DNA from 2 places in the Paenibacillus sp. FSL P2-0173 genome. Region 2 is predicted to be linked to the other one. Evidence: predicted binding sites of a transcription regulator. Region 2 holds the regulator's gene; the other holds the start of a gene.
What was found. The regulator CtsR, encoded in region 2, represses protease genes until heat stress. The targets are predictions, from matches to a motif close to ATGGTCAATAAAGGTCAAACA.
Positions count from the first base shown of each region.

Region 1: a site for CtsR is predicted at 7,055-7,075, ahead of clpP (ATP-dependent Clp endopeptidase proteolytic subunit ClpP). Genes of this name have one in related genera too.

Region 1 is NZ_JBBOYK010000005.1:23,127-33,387, reverse strand. It holds gene eno (phosphopyruvate hydratase) at 1-767, opposite strand, end outside; gene gpmI (2,3-bisphosphoglycerate-independent phosphoglycerate mutase) at 831-2,375, opposite strand; gene tpiA (triose-phosphate isomerase) at 2,377-3,129, opposite strand; gene MKX30_RS23300 (phosphoglycerate kinase) at 3,189-4,370, opposite strand; gene gap (type I glyceraldehyde-3-phosphate dehydrogenase) at 4,491-5,501, opposite strand; gene MKX30_RS23290 (sugar-binding transcriptional regulator) at 5,596-6,633, opposite strand; tRNA gene MKX30_RS23285 (tRNA-Arg) at 6,903-6,977, shown strand; gene clpP (ATP-dependent Clp endopeptidase proteolytic subunit ClpP) at 7,188-7,784, shown strand; gene MKX30_RS23275 (PdaC/SigV domain-containing protein) at 7,911-9,020, opposite strand; gene MKX30_RS23270 (SIMPL domain-containing protein) at 9,260-10,021, opposite strand.
Region 2 is NZ_JBBOYK010000009.1:872-11,132, reverse strand. It holds gene MKX30_RS26795 (PIN/TRAM domain-containing protein) at 1-909, opposite strand, end outside; gene pssA (CDP-diacylglycerol--serine O-phosphatidyltransferase) at 1,103-1,849, opposite strand; gene disA (DNA integrity scanning diadenylate cyclase DisA) at 1,904-2,980, opposite strand; gene radA (DNA repair protein RadA) at 2,993-4,366, opposite strand; gene clpC (ATP-dependent protease ATP-binding subunit ClpC) at 4,607-7,051, opposite strand; gene MKX30_RS26770 (protein arginine kinase) at 7,096-8,160, opposite strand; gene MKX30_RS26765 (UvrB/UvrC motif-containing protein) at 8,189-8,713, opposite strand; gene MKX30_RS26760 (CtsR family transcriptional regulator) at 8,783-9,247, opposite strand; gene MKX30_RS26755 (GNAT family N-acetyltransferase) at 9,782-10,261, opposite strand, start outside.

The DNA of each region.
Region 1 (10,261 bases), on a different contig from region 2:
AGAGTGTATTTTCCATCTTTGAAGAACTCAGTGGAGGCAACGTCCATACCGAGGAATACGTCAACACCTGGTTTGTAACCAGCTTTTTCGATCGCTTCGATAATAGTGGACAGAGCTTCTTCGTTAGATTTGAAGTTAGGAGCAAAACCACCTTCATCACCAACAGCTGTGTTCAAACCTTTGGAGTTCAGTACGGATTTCAGGTTGTGGAAGATTTCTGCGCCTACACGCAGAGCTTCTTTGAATGTAGGAGCGCCTACAGGCAGAACCATGAACTCTTGTACGTCAACGTTATTGTCGGCATGAGCGCCACCGTTAACGATGTTCATCATTGGCACTGGCAATTGTTTAGCATTGAATCCGCCCAGGTAAGTGTACAGTGGCAAGCCCAGAGCTTCAGCAGCAGCGCGAGCTACAGCCATGGATACAGCCAGAATTGCGTTTGCACCCAATTTACCTTTGTTATGTGTACCATCCAATTTGATCATCAGCGTGTCGATTTCTACTTGGTTCACAGCATCCAAGCCGATTACTTCAGGAGCAATAATTTCGTTCACGTTTTTAACAGCTTGCAGAACGCCTTTACCCAGGTAACGGGATTTATCGTTATCACGAAGCTCTACAGCTTCGTGAGCGCCTGTGGAGGCACCGGAAGGAACGATAGCACTACCGATAGCACCGGATTCCAGATATACTTCAACTTCAACCGTTGGGTTACCACGGGAGTCGAGGACTTCGCGAGCGTACACGTCAGAAATAATAGTCATTTGTACTTAATCTCCTTTGTGAATCATGATTTATTGGTCAAGCCTATACTTATTAAATCAAGCTTACTTGCGGGATGCAATCATAGATTTTCCTGTCATTTCCGCAGGTTGCGGAAGTTGCATCAAATCCAGAAGCGTTGGAGCTACGTCAGCCAGTATTCCATGCTCACGCAAAACGATATTTTCGTCAGTCAAAATGAACGGAACCGGATTAGTTGTGTGAGCTGTGAACGGACGTCCCTGCTCATCAATTTCCATATCCGCGTTACCATGGTCAGCAATGATAATAACCACGCCGCCTTTGGCTTTAACCGCATCTACAACACGTCCAACACATTCATCCGTCGTCTCTACCGCCTTAATCGTTGGCTCCAGCATACCGGAGTGTCCAACCATATCCGGATTGGCAAAGTTCAGGATAATCGCATCATGCTTGTCGGCTTCGATTTCCTTAACAGCAGCATCCGCTACTTCATACGCACTCATTTCCGGCTGCAAGTCATATGTAGCCACTTTAGGCGAGTTGATCAAAATACGAGTTTCGCCAGGAAGCTCCACATCACGTCCGCCACTGAAAAAGAAAGTAACGTGCGGATATTTTTCAGTCTCAGCAATACGCAATTGCTTTTTGTTGTTTTGAACCAACACTTCACCAAACGTGTTATCCAGGTTTTTCGGTTCGTAAGCTACAAAGCCTTCAACCGTTTCGCTGAACAACGTCAGGCAAACAAAGTGCAAATCTTTAGGCAATTTCGGGCCACGGTCAAAACCACGGAAGTCCGCGTTTGTAAATACCTGAGACAGTTGAATCGCACGGTCAGGACGGAAATTGAGGAAGATAACAGAGTCATTGCTTTCGACCAGCCCTACAGGACTTCCGTCAGCCTTCACAATAACCGTTGGCTCCACAAATTCGTCGAACACTGATTTTTCATACGATTCTTTCAATGCTTCCATTGGATCTGTGTATTGAGGGCCTTCTCCGTATACGATTGCACGGTAAGATTTCTCCACACGTTCCCAACGTTTGTCGCGGTCCATAGCATAATAGCGTCCTTGTACAGTCGCAATTTTGCCTACGCCCACTTCTTGAATTTTGGCGATCAGTTGCTGCATGAAGCCTACGCCGCTGTCAGGCATAACGTCGCGTCCATCCATGAAAGCATGAATGTACACTTCAGTTAAGCCTTCTTTTTTCGCCAAGTCCAGCATAGCGAACAGATGGCTGATATGGCTATGCACGCCGCCGTCAGACAACAGTCCGTACAGGTGAAGTTTCGTGTTGTTCTTCTTAGCATGTTGCACTGCTTTAACCAGTGTTTCATTGTCGTAGAACTCACCGTCACGAATGGACTTCGAAATACGAGTCAAGTCTTGATATACAATTCGGCCTGCGCCGATGTTCAAGTGACCTACTTCGGAGTTACCCATTTGTCCTTCAGGCAGACCCACTGCTTCGCCAGAAGCCGTCAGCGTTGTATGAGGATACTGTTGTAAATACCGGTCGTAATTCGGTTTGTTGGCCTGCGCAACCGCATTACCTTCTACGGTGTCACGCAATCCGAACCCGTCCATAATAATTAAAGCTACCGGTTTTGGTGCTGTCATCTTACTTCGCCCCCTCAACAAGCGCGATGTACGACGCCGGTTGAAGACTGGCACCGCCCACAAGCGCGCCGTCGATATCGCTTTGACCCAGGTACTCAGTAACATTTTCAGGTTTTACACTGCCACCATACTGAATACGTACAGCATTTGCTGTATTTTCATCATACAGCTCTTTAATCAGACTACGGATATAGGAAATCACTTCATTCGCATCCTGCGAAGTGGAGGATTTGCCTGTTCCGATGGCCCAGATTGGCTCATAAGCAACAACTACTTGTGCAGCCTGATCCTTAGCCAAACCAGCAAAAGCTGCTACAGTTTGCACTTTTACAACCTCTTTGGTTTGTCCAGCTTCACGATCTTCCAGCTTTTCGCCTACACATACGATTGGAGTCAGGTCATGACGGAATGCTGCATGAACCTTTTTGTTCACCGTTTCGTCTGTTTCATTAAAATATTCACGACGCTCGGAGTGTCCGATCACAACGTAGTCTACGCCCAGATCTTTCAGCATTCCACCGCTAATTTCACCTGTAAATGCGCCATCTTCTGCAAAGTGCAGGTTTTGTGCTCCAATTTTAATAGACGTGCCTTTTACTGCTTCAACCAGAGCAGGAAGATTCGTAAATGGTGCGCAAATCACGCTTTCCACTCCTGCAACCTCTGCTTTGCCTTTGATCTCTTCGATGAAAGTTTTAGCTTCTGGTACGGTTTTAAACATCTTCCAGTTACCCGCGATAATCGGTGTTCTCAATGGTTTCAACTCCTAACTATTAGGTGCCCTAAAGCTTTATTCACGCATATTGCGTTTGATTATTTATCGTTCAGTGCAACGACACCCGGAAGTGCTTTGCCTTCCATAAATTCCAGAGATGCGCCGCCGCCAGTGGAGATATGATCCATTTTGTCAGCTAAGTGGAATTTTTCAGCCGCAGCCGCTGAATCACCGCCACCAATGATGGTGTATGCTTCAGTTGTTGCGCAAGCTTCCGCTACTTCACGAGTACCACCAGCGAAAGGTTCGATTTCAAATACACCCATTGGTCCATTCCAAACAACCAATTTGGAGTTTTTGATCACATCTGCATAGATTTTACGTGTTTTCGGTCCGATGTCCACGCCTTCCCAATCTGCAGGAATGCCGTCGATATCCACAATGTTTGTGTTCGCCGTAGCGCTGAAATCGTCAGATACAACAATATCAACCGGAAGGTAGAAGTTTTTGCCGAGTTTCTTCGCTTTTTCGATAAATCCAAGAGCTACGTCCAGTTTGGATTCATCCAGTAGAGATTGACCCACTTCATGACCTTGAGCTTTGAAGAATGTATAAGCCAAACCACCGCCAATGATTACGTTATCTGCAATGTTCAGCAGGTTGTCAATCACGTCGATTTTGTCTTTTACCTTGGAACCGCCGATAATGGCTGTAAAAGGACGATCTGGGTTTGAAAGAGCTTTACCGATTACAGACAATTCTTTCTCCATCAGCAAGCCGGAAACAGCCGGAAGAAGATGCGCGATACCTTCTGTGGAAGCATGAGCACGGTGTGCTGCACCAAATGCGTCATTCACGAAAACGTCGGCCAATTCAGCAAATTGCTTCGCCAATTCAGGATCATTCTTTTCTTCCCCTGCATAGAAACGTACATTTTCAAGCAACAGCACGTCGCCGTTTTGCAGTTCAGCCACTTTCGCTTTAACAGCTTCGCCTACCGATTCGTCCACTTTAACTACTGGTTTTTTCAGCAGCTCAGACAAACGTACGCCAACAGGAGTCAGACGCATGGATTCAACAACCTGACCTTTTGGACGTCCAAAGTGACTCGCCAAAATAACTTTTGCACCTTTTTCAATCAGGTAGTTAATGGTTGGCAAGGTTTCACGAATACGCTTGTCATCCGTAATTTTACCGTCCTCAACCGGAACGTTAAAATCTACACGAACAAACACCCGTTTTCCATTCAGTTCTATATCACGTACGCTCTTTTTGTTCATCTCCATATTCCTCCGCACCCTTATAATTTTACGAATCAGGAATTCAAGGCACATTTGATATATAAAGAGCGGAAACAATAACCTGTTTCCGCTCTATGATGTTGCTCAATAAGACTGTTCTTATTTAGCCAGTTTTGCGAAGTATTCCAACGTGCGGATCAATTGTGCAGTGTAAGACATTTCATTGTCATACCAAGCTACAGTTTTCACCAGTTGTTTGTCGCCAACAGTCAGAACTTTAGTTTGAGTTGCATCAAACAAAGAACCGAAAGTAAGACCTTTGATGTCGGAAGAAACGATTTGATCTTCAGTGTATCCATAAGTTTCAGGATCGGAAGCTTCTTTCATCGCAGCGTTGATTTCTTCAGCAGTTACGTTTTTCTCCAGAACTGTTACCAGCTCAGTCAGGGAACCTGTAGGTACTGGAACACGTTGAGCCGCGCCATCCAATTTACCTTTCAACTCAGGGATAACCAAACCGATTGCTTTAGCAGCACCAGTTGTGTTAGGAATGATGTTTTCAGCTGCTGCACGAGCACGACGGAAGTCTCCTTTAGCATGTGGAGCATCCAAAGTGTTTTGGTCGCCAGTGTAAGCATGAATTGTAGTCATCAAGCCTTCAACGATACCAAATTTATCTTGCAGTGTTTTAGCCATAGGAGCCAGGCAGTTTGTTGTGCAAGAAGCACCGGAGATTACAGTTTCAGTTCCGTCCAGAATTTCATGGTTTACGTTGTAAACGACAGTTTTCATGTCGCCAGTAGCTGGAGCGGAGATAACAACTTTTTTAGCGCCGCCTTTCAAATGTTTCTCAGCAGCTTCTTTAGTTGTGAAGAAACCTGTACATTCCAGAACGATGTCTACACCCAGGTCTCCCCAAGGCAGTTCTTCAGGGTTGCGGTTAGCCAAAACTTTAACTTCTTTACCGTTTACTTTGAAGAAGCCGTCATGTACTTCTACTTGTCCTTGGAAATTACCTTGTGTTGTATCATATTTCAACAAATGTGCCAACATTTTGGAATCTGTCAAGTCATTGATTGCTACTACTTCAATACCTTCCACATTTTGAATCCGGCGGAAAGCAAGGCGTCCAATACGTCCGAAACCGTTAATACCAACTTTAACTGTCATGAGTGAGTTCCTCCCAAAGTTCGTTTAGTTTAGTTTTATATATTCAAGACAGACCCGAAAGCCCGTCAAGACAACATTATTCATAAATCCTATATTAATCATTTAAATAACGACTTACAATCTCAACAGCAGCGCCTTCGTCGGTGACTAGAATGTCCTCTTGCCCGAAACGCAGTACCGCATGAATAGCGGCCGCCTTGTTTTTGCCTCCAGCTACACCTAGCACCGTATCGGTACGCCTAATGTCCTCCAATCGGAGTCCAAGCGTCAGCATTCTGTGAACAACGACGCCATCTTCGTTAAAGTAATAACCAAACGATTCGGCTACCGCTCCTTCACTGCTGATCTGGGCAAAGGTTTCGGGATCAAGTTTACGTCTATGTGCCATCGCTATGGCGTTGCCTATCCCGTGAATGATGATACGACTCTCGCGAATCAGGTTCAATATATCCTGAATGTTCGTATCTTCAAGCAAGGAGTTGTAAGCATGATTGCTGAGCAAATCCGGTACATGGAGCAGACGGTATTGAGCGCCTACCTTGCGCGCCATTGTGGAAGCAATTGTGTTGGCCTGCATTTCCATGCTTTCTCCCAAACCTCCGCGTGCCGGTACAAACCACCCACCCTTAAGTGGGCCATTAGAAGGTAGTGCCAGTTGTTCCGCCACGTCGGCAATCGTCGTGCCACCTGTTACAGCGACCACATCCTCGTCGTCCATAACACTCAGCAACGCTTTTGCTCCAGCGCGCCCCAGCTCCTGCTTTGTTAACGGAGAAGCATCCGAATCCCCTGGAACGACAACCACCTTTCTCAAACCATAGGCTTGACGAATCTGGTCCTCCAATTGGGACAGGCCGAACAAGTTGTTCGCAATCGGCTCCAGCTGTTCCAGCAGATCCAGTCCTGCTTTGCTCACCTTCATGCCTACACTCTCAATCTCAATTAGCCCCTGAGCTTTAAGAAGATCGGTTTCGGCGCGCAACACGCGCTCAGTCATGTTCAGTGAAGCTGCCAGTGTTCTGCGTCCAACAACATCGGACAGCATAATCTGATGCAGGATCGTGTACCTTTTTTTCAAAACATCCATGAGGTCGGGCAGAAGCTGCTTCTGTATTTCTAATATCTTTCGCATGCTTTCCACTCCCGCACACTTCTAAGTTCTGTCTCTAATGCTCTATCTCTAACTGGTCTCAAAACGTCCCGGGATAACTTTTTAAGTCCCACGTATATCTTAACCAATATTTGCTCCATATGCAAGTCTATCTGAACCTATATTTCTCAACCATTTATCTGAATATGCGCATTTAATAAAAGCTTGCAATTCACTGCTGTATATCATATAATCATCTTTGTTTCCAATTAGCTGTTTAATTAGTTAGTTGTTTGCATTGAATCAACTATGCGCCCGTGGTCCAACGGATATGACGTAGGCCTCCGGAGCCTGAGATCGAGGTTCGATTCCTCGCGGGCGCGCCATTTTAAATGAACGCTTAGATGCTTCTATATAATGTTTTAACCAATAAGAGCGCTGAGGGCTCTTTTTTTTAATCATTAGTTTGACTTTCTTTGACTTTTTGTTTGAAATTGTTTATCATGTGGTTAATACGGTAACAGTTTATAAATAAGGGACGTGTAATCGGCATGTCCACCAAATCCACTAACGATATTTAAGGGAGGTTTTTTGACGTGAGCTATGTTCCTATGGTAGTAGAACAAAGTAACCGCGGCGAACGCGCCTATGACATTTATTCCAGACTGTTAAAGGATCGCATTATTTTGTTAGGCTCGGACGTCAATGACGTTGTAGCCAACTCTATAATTGCGCAAATGCTGTTTTTGGCTGCCGAAGATCCTGAAAAAGATATTCACTTGTATATTAACAGCCCTGGCGGTTCCATTACAGCTGGTATGGCCATTTTCGATACGATGCAATACATTAAACCTGACGTATCTACGATTTGCGTAGGTATGGCGGCTTCCATGGGCGCGTTTTTGCTGAATGCAGGCGCCAAAGGTAAACGTTTCGCTTTGCCAAACAGTGAAATTATGATTCACCAACCCCTGGGTGGTGCACAAGGCCAGGCAACGGATATCGAAATCCGCGCACGCCGCATTCTGAAAATGCGTGATAAACTGAACCGCATTCTCGCAGATCGCACAGGCCAACCACTGGAGCGCATTGAAAAAGATACAGACCGTGACTACTTCATGTCTGCTGATGATGCCAAGGAATACGGTATTATTGATAAAGTGCTAACTAGCTCCTCTCCAGAAGGTGTATAAGAGAAGAAATTTACCTCTTTCGATAACTGGTAAATGAAAAAGCTGCTCCGGACTTTCTTATCCGGTAGGCAGCTTTTTTGCTTTATTGTTTTTTAGGTTATAGACAATTGGACTTATTTATTTCTACTATTCATTCTGTCCCGCAAAAGGCTTTCCGCCTTGAGGCAGCAATTGACCGAACGAGTAGGTAAACTCCGGAATTCCATACGCGTATGGCGCATAATCATACAAATCAAACACGATTGTTACTCCACTGTTCGTCACATAAAAATTCTGATCTGCCGCCAGCTCTTTAAATTTGCCGAATCCTTCGCCAGCCTGAAGTGCATCGATTTTTTTCTTCAAATCAGCATTGAGGAACTTTTTGTAGTTCGGATTTGCCTTCAATACGTCAGACAATTGCAGCAGTTTACCATCAGCGAGCGAGAACGTATATCCTTTACGTGCCGTCATGCCATGCGCGCCACCCGTATACGAGTAGTCCTGCATAATCACACTCAGAATACCATCTTTGTTATAGGCAATCACAAAATCATTTCCGAACTCATACGGTCTTTCTGTTGTAGCCTCTCCCTCAGCCATCATCTTTTTGCCTGCTGCCAATATACCTTCTGCATGCTTTTTAAGCACATTGTTAATGGCCTGTTGAGCCTCAGAATTCAGCTGGCTACCGCTGATTTGCGGGTACTTAATTTTGTAGGACACCTTCGCACTACTCGAAGCTGGAAGTGTTTGAGACGCAATTGTAATCGGATTTAGCTGGCTTTTACTCAGCGTTACTGTTTTCTGAGCTGCATTCCATTGAGCATCTATGCCCAGATAGTCTTTCAGCAAACTCATAGGAATATATAGCTTCCCAGCGATCTGTTTGGCATCCATACTACGTGTATTGATTCCATTGACGTTGACGTAGGCATCCGAGGAAGAAGCCATAATGTAAAGTTTATTGTACCCGCTACCTACGGTATATGTCGCTGTTTTCGCATCATAGCTTACTGGAATCCCCAAGCTGTCGCGCAGTGCGGCCACCGGAATCATTGTACTCCCGTTCACTTGCACACCTTTAGCGGGCAACGTTTTACCATTCCATTGGATGGTGATTCCTGGTTGCTGTGTTGTCGCTTGCTGCTGTTTCGTCGATGCTGCCTGGATATAGGAAACGGGAACAGCTGTGACTCCTGCGAAAATCCCTGCCGCCAGCAGTGCTGAACCCCATTTTTTTGCATGCTTACTCATATTAAATATTCCTCCTGTTAATGATCTGTATTGTCTATGTGTGGTAACTACTTTTAATATTATATCTATACCCTATTGTATGTAGTTTACAATCTGTACACTCTCCGATTTCAATATGTACACCTAATAACCCTTAGCTATGACAGACTCATTACAAAAAGGTTTCGGTATACAAAAAAAGCCAGCAAGCCAGCCTGCACATGATGCAGGCCGCTTGTGGCTTCGTTTGATGATCTATATTAGTTCATTTCGTATTGAGCCGACACCTGAACTTTCACTGTTACTTGCCCCGATTGTATCTCTGTCCCGCCACCTGCTACGTCCAAGAGCGATTTTGACATGGCATTTTCACGTTGTGTAAAGATTTGTGCTTCTCCGCCATCTACCGTCACACTCACAAGGACACCTAACCCTCGTTTGGCTGCCTTAGCTACAGCACTGGCTTTAGATTGTGCGCTTCCCAATGCCTTAGTAATGGCTTCTTCTTCATAAGTCGAAGGATTTTCCACGGAAAAACGTACATTATCTACGTTATTGGCTCCGGACTTGGTCGCCTCATCCAACAACTGACCGATTTTATCCAAATCGCGGTATTTGACGGAAAGTGTATGGTTGGCAGTGTAGCCTTTGAGCTTCTGCCCTTCTTTTTCGTTATAGGTGTAGTTAGGCTGTACATAAAACTGGCTGGTCTGAATGTCATCTGCGCTAATGCTCCACTTTTCTTTCAGCAGTTGTGTAACCTTGTTCAATTTTGTAGCATTGGCTTTTTGAGCAGCGGCTGCCGTATTCCCTTCCGATTGTACACCGATAGAGAGATAAGCAATATCGGGCTTCGCCAATACTTCCCCGCTTCCAGTCACATTAATTACACCGTTTACCGTCGAAGCTGTTGACGCAGCATAAGCACGATCTGCCCCCGTCCATAATCCTCCTGCTACTCCCCCTGCCATTAATGCTCCTGCGAGAACTGCCGTGGCTACTGTTTTTGTCCAAAGTCTCATTGAATTCAACCTCTTTCTTGAAAATGTTTGTACCTTCCAGACGGAAAAGACGGAAAAAGGTTGCAGCCAAGCGTACAAATTTCCGAAACAGAGCATGACCACGGGGATTTTAATTATTTATAGTTTGAACTTAATACAGTGTCTATATTCAACAAATCCATCCATAAAACAGTTAACGGAGGAGTTTTCGAAGACTTTTTTCTGGATACAAAAAAAGCCCCAAAGGGGCTTTTCACTAAG
Region 2 (10,261 bases):
TTTAATAATCTGCACCATAATTTCCTCACCGGGCAATACGACAGGCTTCACTGCATTCGCCAAATCGTTAATATTCAGCACTGATACACCTTGAAGTTCGCATACTTTATTCAGGTTAAAATCATTAGTTACAACTTTACCCTGTAACACCTTTGCCAGCTTAACCAACTTACTGTCGACCTCTGAAATTTCCTCAAAATCACCTTCGTAAATCAGCACATTTACATCCAGTTCTTTTTGGATTTTATTCAAAATATCCAGACCTCGCCGTCCACGATTACGCTTAAGTAAATCTGATGAATCTGCAATATGCTGAAGCTCCTCCAGCACAAATTCAGGAATTACAATTGTTCCTTCAATAAAACCTGTTTTGCAAATATCCGCAATACGCCCATCTATAATGACGCTGGTGTCCAATATTTTATGTTCCTCCAGCTTGCGTTCTTCTACACCCGTTCCCCGACCAAAAAAACCAGAACTCCAAAAGGATGACAGCTCGTCCCGCTTTTCTAGCCCAACCATCAATCCTACATATCCGCATATCACGGTAACAGCCGTCTGGATAAGTTGACCCGGGGCCCCCAACCATGAAAAAAGCGGGTAAACTGCTAAGGAAAGTATCAATCCCACCGCTAAACCAATCACACCTGCCATCATCTCGTTCATCGGAATTCGTACCAAGCCTTCAATGCCCTGCTGCAACCGATTCGCCACGGATGCCCCTGCGAATGAACACCCAGCCATAAATAGCACTGCTCCCGCCATCATCCAAACAATCATTCCTGGTAAAGACCCATCACTCAACCATTGCGGCATCCACGTTACAATGCCTCCTACCCGCTGGTATAACGTATAGCCAAACCATGCTCCGCACAATCCTGTAAAAGTTAAAATAGCCTTTCTCCACATTGAGTCTCTATACCTCCTTTATTTTCTTTTCATATAGTCTGCTATTTATTGGATACATAGCATTTCTCTTACCAGTATGATCCATTTCCAACATAACTAACCCTGTATTTTCACTTTTTATGCATAAAAAAAAGCATTTATCTCCCTGAAATGCTTCAAGGAAATAAATGCTTATTCTTATTCTTGCTTGATACTAACGCTGTGAATGACGATATTGATCGTCCTGTTCTTCCTGACTGGAACGCTCCCGACCACGTCCACGTCTGCGTGACAGCTTACGAATGTTCAGCTTCATGCCATACAATGCATACAGCACCAGCGGTACAAAAATCAGCTTCGACAGCTGGTCAGGGAATTTAACAGCCAACACCACCGCTGCAATTACGACCCATGGAGCAACCCAGATCGCTTTTTTTGGGAGGCCGACCTTTTTAAAATTAGGATATCTCATGGAGCTGACCATCAAATAAGAAACCAGCAACATGGCAATCGACATGTATAACAATGAAATATCGTTATGGAATAAGGACAAAGTCGCTAATACCCCACCTGCTGCCGGAATTGGCAAACCCGTAAAATAACCTGGTACACCAGGACGTACGTTAAATCGAGCCAAACGCAACGCTCCGCACATCGGGAAAATGGCAGTAACCGTCCAAGCGAGAGCCGAATTCGCATCATGAAAAGCAACCATGTACATAATAACTGCGGGAGCAACACCAAAAGATATCATATCTGATAAGGAGTCCAGTTCTTTACCGAATTCGCTTTGGGCATTCAGGACCCGGGCCATCCTTCCATCCAGTCCGTCCAACAACATGGCGACAATAACCATAATAGCGGCAAGACTGTATTTTCCGTCTACAGCCAATAAAATGGCGATCATTCCGAGAAACAAGTTACCTAAGGTACACATGTTCGGAATTGATTTGGTAATCATCTCTTCACCTCAATGTATGAATTGTTCCATTATAATCCTTTCACTGTATTACATTTACATTTGCCTGTCAATGAAAACTTGTTCCTGCAAACGTTTAAGACCTTCTTTAATCGTACGCGCACGAACCTCTCCAATACCATCCACTTCATCCAGTTCTTCTATCGTTGCTGTCATGACATGCGGAAAACGTCCAAACCGCTCCACCAGATTATGAATAATCACATTCGGCAAACGCGGTATCTTGTTCAGTACCCGATAGCCGCGTGCAGCAATATACTCTTCTGATGTCGCAGCTGAAGAAGGGTAGCCTAGTAAACGTACAATATGATTCACATCCAACAATTCGTCGTCCGTAGAACGTTTGAGTCCCAATATAATTTCACGAATCTTCTCGTCGCTATCGTCTTTGGCATAATCCTTATACAGCAACCATGCTTCTTCCTCAATGTTGCTGACAAGCTCTTCCATCTGCATACTAATCAGACGGCCCTCATTTCCGAGCTCGTTAATAAATCGTTTGATCTCCATTTTGATGCGCAGCACCATTTCGATCCGCTGGATGACATTAACGACCTCCGGCATGGTAACCAGCTCTTCAAATTCAGAAGCTGTCAAATTCGTAGAGGCTTGCCCCAACACGGATCTATATTTCTCTAACGTCTGAATAGCCTGATTGGCTTTCGTCAAAATAACCCCGATTTCCTTGAGCGCATACCGTAATGTCCCCTGATACAAGGTAATAATATTACGCCGCTGGGAAATAGAAACCACTAGTTTGCCAGTCTGCTTTGCAACTCGTTCTGCTGTCCGGTGCCGAATTCCTGTTTCAATTGAAGAAATGGAGGAGTCCGGAATCAGTTGCGTATTGGCATATAAAATTCGTTTTAAATCCTCGCTCAATATGATTGCGCCGTCCATTTTAGCCAACTCATACAAATAATTCGGCGAAAAATCACAATTAATGGAGAAACCGCCATCCACCACTTCCATAACTTCTGGGCTATAGCCAACGACCAGAAGAGCACCCGTTTTGGCACGCAAAACGTTTTCCAACCCGTCGCGAAAGGGAGTTCCCGGTGCCACAAGCCGCAGCAAATCGTTCATTTTATCCAGTTGGCTCGCTTCTTTCATTCTCAATGCCCCCTAATCTAATGCGGCTGCCAGTGCATCTGCCACCGTTCCTACTCCTATAATTTGAATCCCTTTCGGATGTGTCCAGCCCTTCAAGCTTTTCTCCGGCATGATCACCCGTTTGAAACCTAGTTTCTCCGCTTCCCGTACTCGCTGTTCTGCTCGGGATACCGCACGTACCTCACCTGTCAGTCCCACCTCGCCAAAAATCACATCGTACGGCTTGGTAGGAGCATCCCTAAAGCTGGAAGCAATGCTCACAGCTATAGCCAAATCCACCGCCGGTTCATCCAACTTCACGCCTCCAGCTACGTTGAGATAGGCGTCCTGGTTTTGCAAAAACATGCCCATCCGCTTTTCTAGCACGGCTATGATTAATCCCATTCGATGATGATCGACTCCTGTGCCCATTCGGCGCGGAGATGGAAAATGCGTAGCTGCAATCAATGCTTGCAGTTCAACCAATACAGGTCGGGTTCCTTCCATACTGGCTACAACAGTAGAACCCGCTACCCCCAGTGGTCGTTCAGACAGGAATAGTTCAGAAGGATTTGACACCTCACGCAAACCGCTTTCAGCCATTTCAAAAATACCAATTTCATTTGTAGAACCGAAACGGTTTTTAACTGCACGCAAAAGCCGATACGTATGATGACGCTCTCCTTCAAAATAAAGCACACAATCAACCATATGTTCCAACAAACGTGGACCTGCAATGGCCCCTTCCTTGGTCACATGTCCCACCAATACCGTAGCAATACCTAGCCCCTTGGCAATTCGCATAAAGCGTGAAGTACACTCCCGCACCTGAGCCACACTACCTGGTGCACTCGTCACCTCAGGCAAATATACGGTCTGTATCGAGTCGATGACCAAAAATTCCGGCTTCAAGCTGTCCACCGCTTCTTCAATCGTCTCCAAATTCGTCTCACATAATACGTATAGGCTGGGGGACAAGGCACCGAGCCGATCTGCACGTAGTTTCGTTTGACGGACAGATTCCTCACCAGACACGTATAGCACCTTTAAACCAGTTAAAGCCAGCTCATTAGATGTTTGCAGCATAAGCGTAGATTTACCGATTCCCGGATCACCGCCCACCAAAACGAGTGAACCCGGCACCACACCTCCACCGAGTACTCGATTCAATTCGCCAATTCCCGTCAAAATTCGCGTTTCTTTGCCACTCTCCACCTCTATAATAGGCAGTGGCTTGTCTTTTGTGCTATGAGTAAGAAGGGAAGACCCCATTCCTTGAGTTTTTACAACGCTTTCCGTTTCTTCGACCATGGAATTCCATGCCTGGCATCCAGGACATTTTCCGTACCATTTGGGCGATTCATAACCACATTCCGTACAGGAAAATTTAGTTTTCACTTTAGCCATACTTTATTCCTGGGCTCCTTATTGACGACGATAATGTCAAATTTATGTTCATACAGCCCAGAAAGAGCTGTAACAATAAAAGTTTACCATTGAAGCTTGGCGGACGTAAAGCAATATCACAAACTTTCCCAAAGCATTTACCCAACCATTTTACCGTGTTTTATACACAAAAAGGGTGTCTTCGCAATAGCTTTCCAGCCTGCGAGACACCCTTTTCTACTATTTATTTAGTAAACTGCTTTAGGACTTGGCAGATACATTATCCTTTTTCGTTACAGTCAATGCACCATTCTCCTCATCAATGAAGAGAGAGTCACCCTTAGTAATGTTGCCAGTCAACAGTTCCTCGGACAGGCGATCTTCAATATGCTTCTGGATTGCACGACGCAATGGACGCGCACCATACGCTGGGTCAAAGCCTTCCTTGGCAAGGAATTTTTTAGCGTTGTCTGTCAACTCGAAGTCCACCTCATACTCATTCAGGCGCTTACGCAGCTCCTCAGACATGAGTGACACAATTTCGGCAATATGTTTTTCTTCGAGAGAATGGAAAACGATAATTTCATCAATCCGGTTCAAGAACTCAGGACGGAAGCTTTTCTTCAGTTCATCCATCACTTTGCCCTTCATATTATCGTAATCCGCCCCAGCGTCCACTACAGCTGTAAAACCAAGCGTGGAGTTACGTTTAATCGCCTGTGCACCAACATTAGATGTTAGGATGATGAGTGTGTTACGGAAATCGACGACACGACCTTTGGAATCTGTTAGACGACCATCTTCCAGCACTTGCAGAAGAATATTGAATACTTCTGGGTGTGCTTTTTCAATTTCATCCAGCAACACAACAGAGTATGGCTTACGACGTACCTTCTCAGTCAGCTGACCGCCTTCTTCATATCCAACGTACCCTGGAGGTGCTCCTACCAGACGGGACGTGGAGTGCTTCTCCATATATTCGGACATATCAATACGGATAACCGCATTTTCATCTCCAAACATGGATTCAGCCAAGGCGCGTGCCAATTCTGTTTTACCAACCCCAGTTGGGCCGAGGAAAATAAAGGAACCAATTGGACGCTTCGGATCTTTCAGTCCGGCACGTGCCCGGCGAATCGCCCGGCTTACTGCCTTAACTGCTTCATCCTGTCCAATTACCCGCTCATGCAGCAACTCTTCCATATTCAACAAGCGGTGTGTTTCTTCCTCTTTCAGCTTGCTGACTGGAACACCTGTCCAGATTGCAACGACCTGAGCGATATCCTCTGGTGTAACTTCAGAATCTGTACGACCCTGTTGTTCTTTCCATTGGTTTTTCGTCACGTCTAGCTCTTCACGGATTTTTTGCTCTGTATCACGCAACGCTGCCGCTTTTTCAAACTCCTGACTTTGTACCGCTGAATCCTTTTCCTTACGGATATCTTCCAGACGGTTTTCCAGCTGTTTCAGGTTTGGCGGTACAGTGTAAGAATTCAGCCTTACTTTGGAGCCCGCTTCATCAATAAGGTCAATAGCCTTATCTGGCAGGAAGCGGTCGGTGATATAACGATCTGACAATTTTACAGCCGCTTCAATAGCCTCATCTGTGATCTTTACACGGTGATGCGCTTCGTAACGGTCACGCAGGCCGTACAAGATTTGAATCGCCTCTTCTGGAGAAGGCTGATCCACTGTAATTGGTTGAAAACGACGCTCCAAAGCAGCATCTTTCTCAATATATTTGCGGTATTCATCCAGCGTGGTCGCACCGATGCATTGCAGCTCGCCACGTGCCAGAGCAGGCTTAAGGATGTTGGACGCATCAATTGCGCCTTCCGCTCCACCAGCACCAATCAGCGTATGCAGCTCATCAATGAACAATACGATATTACCCGCTTGACGAATCTCGTCCATAATTTTTTTCAAACGATCCTCGAATTCACCACGATACTTGGTGCCTGCTACCACAGAACCCATATCCAGTGTCATTACGCGCTTGTCGCGCAACGTTTCAGGAATCTCATTTGCTATAATTTTTTGGGCCAATCCTTCGGCAATCGCTGTTTTACCTACCCCAGGCTCACCGATCAGAACCGGATTGTTCTTTGTACGGCGGCTGAGCACCTGAATTACGCGTTCAATTTCCTTGCTACGCCCAATAACAGGGTCCAGGTTGTTTTCCTTCGCAGATGCCGTCAGATCGCGTGCCAGACTGTCCAGAGTTGGCGTGCTGACATTAGCTGGAGCACCGTGATGGCTGGAAACAGCCTCGCTGCTGCCGAGCAATTGAAGCACTTGCTGACGCGCTTTGTTCAGACTGATGCCCAAGTTGTTCAGTACACGCGCTGCTACGCCTTCACCTTCACGAATAAGACCAAGCAAAATATGTTCTGTACCTACATAGGTATGGCCCAGTTTGCGGGCTTCATCCATAGACAGTTCGATGACTTTTTTGGCGCGTGGAGTATAGGCAATGTTCGTCGGTTGCTCTTGACCGCGTCCAATCAGCGTTTCCACTTCATCCTGGATTTTTTCCAGTCCCAGCCCTAAACCGATTAAGGCTTTCGCGGCTATTCCTTCACCTTCACGAATGAGGCCTAGCAAAATGTGCTCTGTGCCAATGTTGTTGTGTCCCAATCGAACAGCTTCTTCCTGAGCCAAAGCAAGCACTTTCTGTGCACGTTCCGTAAATCTTCCAAACATCATATATCCTGCACCTCCACAGTGTGTATTTCAGATCATTCTATATATTAAAGGGTTGTGCCTAATTTTTGCCGGATCAGCTTCGCCCGGTACATATCGCGCTCTTCGGTATTCATTTTATCCCCAAAGCTTTTTTGCAGGAACCCGGGTTGTGTCATCACATTCAGCTCATTCATCGCTGCGGTGGAAGGACGCTCCAAAATCCCTAAATCTACGCCAAGACGTACATCGGATAGCCGCTGTGCAGCCTCCTTGGAATCCAATACTGCTGCATATGACAAAATACCGAATGAACGCATCACCCGATCTGTAATTCGCAGCATAGATTCATTCATTAGCCTTTCTCTGGCAGAACGCTCGTGCTCAATAATTTGTAGCACCACGCCATGTAGATTCTCAATAATCTCCGCTTCGGTTTGTCCCAGTGTAATCTGATTAGATACCTGAAACAAATTTCCGACCGCTTCGCTGCCTTCACCGTAAATGCCACGAACTGTAAGACCTACCTGTGAAACAGCAGACAATATACGATTGATTTGATGAGTCATAACTAATGCAGGCAAATGCATCATCACCGAAGCTCTCATACCTGTGCCGACATTCGTCGGACAACTGGTCAGAAAACCTCTCCGATCATCAAATGCATAATCAACATGCGCTTCAAATGCATCATCAATAATCATAGCGCGTTCCCAAGCTTCCCTAACCTGACATCCCGGATATAAGCACTGGATACGCAGATGATCCTCTTCGTTTATCATAACACTAACCGATTCATCATCGCTAATTAAAACAGCACCGTTACGAGATTCGTTCGCCAAATTTGGACTAATCAAATGCTTCTCAACCAGCACCTGCTTGTCGATCTCATCCAACTCGGATATTTTCAGCGTATGGAAAGTACCAAAACCGCCTAAATCATCATACTGAAGGATATCCGTCAAGCGTTGAAGTGCTTCTTCCGACTGCTGATTGGTAGCAAGCATGGGAAAAGGCAGATGCTGCAAGTTACGCGCAATTCTCACCCGGCTGCTAATGACAATCTCCGAATCCGCAGCATCACCACGCATCCAGTCACTTAGCGGCTTCTCCGTAAACCGAATATTGGGCATTACGCATCCCTCCTACTCTTCACAAACTTTACTCTTCAGTCATTTCTTTTTCAAGCTCTCTGATTTGATCCCTAAGCTCAGCAGCTGATTCAAATTCTTCCTGTACAATATGCTGTTGCATCTCTTTTTTCAAATCGTCAATTTGCCGTTTAACCTTCAGTCGGCCTCCAGTGCGAACCGGAACTTTACCAACATGATTCGTACTGCCATGCACACGCTTGAACAGAGGGTCCAGACGACTATCAAAATATTGATAGCACGACGGGCATCCGAAACGTCCCAGCTTACTAAACTGTGCATAGGTCATGCCACAATCCTTGCATTGCAGGTTCTGCGGACCGCTGTGGCCTGAAGATTGGCTCTTTGTACTGGAGTCAAAATCCAGCATCCCCGACAACAAGCTATGAATCGAAAAGCCGTTAGGTGTTCCAGGGATCATCTCCCCTTTTTCCTTGGCACACGTCTCACAAATATGAAACTCTGTCTTTTCGCCATTCACAATTTTGGTGAAATGCAAAGTTGCCGGCCGCATATTACATTCTTGGCACAGCATAAAAGCACCTCCTTCAATGTCAGGATTTATACCAATCCCTACATCCAAACGTTAGTCTCTATTCACACACTATTTGGTCGCCAGCAACGAGATCAGCATAGCCTTAAGCAATCTTGCTCGCAGTTGATCACGATAGGGAAGCTTCAGTAATAATGTATCCCTTGATAAAGCAGCCTTCATTAAATTAGCTTCCCTTTTGCTTAAAAAATGGGCTTCCTCTAACTGATAAATTAGACCTTCTGCTGCCGATTGGCTTATTTCCTCCCCGATGCTCTGATGAAGATGTGTATGGATGGCATGCTGTGCAGGCAGCTGAATTCGCTGAATACGAATGTAGCCCCCGCCACCGCGTTTACTTTCCACCACATAGCCTTTTTCCAGCGTAAACCGGGTGCTAATTACATAATTAATTTGCGACGGCACGCAGGAAAAGCGGTCAGCCAGATCATTGCGCTGAATCTCCACTAAACCTTGGGGACTTTCCAGCAATATACTCTTCAAATATTGTTCAATAATATCGGAAACATTGCGCATTTCATCATCCTCCACTAACGGAAACGCAAGTATTCAAGTACATTTCACGCTCCACAGAGTCCGCCGTATATTGAACTTAACCAAACGGTAAAGTCACGAATCTAAGCTGTATTCAGGCTATTGATACATCCATTGGAATTGTACCGTTTTGTCTCTAGTGTGGCCTTTATTTGCGATTAATCATACACTTCTCTTATGTTCATAAGAGTCAGCTCCTAACTATACGCAAATCATTTCGATCCTCATTTACTTCTTTGCTATCAAAATCACCTTATACAGCTAATCCATCAGCATAGTACTTCTACAGAATCGCACGAGGTTTGATTGACTTTGACTTTCTTTGACTATATTCATATTATAGCACATTATTCATTTTTGCCAAGGGGTCAATACCATTTTTCGCAATCTAATTATGTTTTATACAATACCATAAAAAAACTCTTCCCATTACAGAAAGAGTTTTGAAAATTATGATAACCACACAAGTTATGTTCCCTGAAAGATGGAGCCTAAGAAGAACTAACTGGGCCTTTATCAGAAAAAATCCAATAAGAACGTTTGTTTTACCGGTATTACACGTTTAAGGGCAGACACAGACTCACTGCTACCTTCAATACGCCCCCATTTATACAGATCATCAGCCTGCTGGTAGCCAAGCATCAGAGTCGTCAGTGACTGAATCCCAAGTTTCAAGTCAGCTACTATGGCGTTTTCAGATGAATTGCTTATATCCACTCTCTCCAGATGTCCTTGCCCCTCCGTAGTAATCGTTAATCTCCATAATCCATCATTCCATGGAGCATACCGATCAGTCAGATTTAAGGTTAAACTTGTTTCTTCTCCAATCTGTTCAAAAGGGTATCTTTCTATAAAAGCAGCTGCATCCACAATACGACCCATAAAATAAGGCACAGTTTCCTGTTGAATTCGTGGATCATCGAGTAAAAATGGCAGATTGTCATCTGCTGGAACGTAATTAAATTTACCTTGGGCTATCATTGAGTCATGATTTGC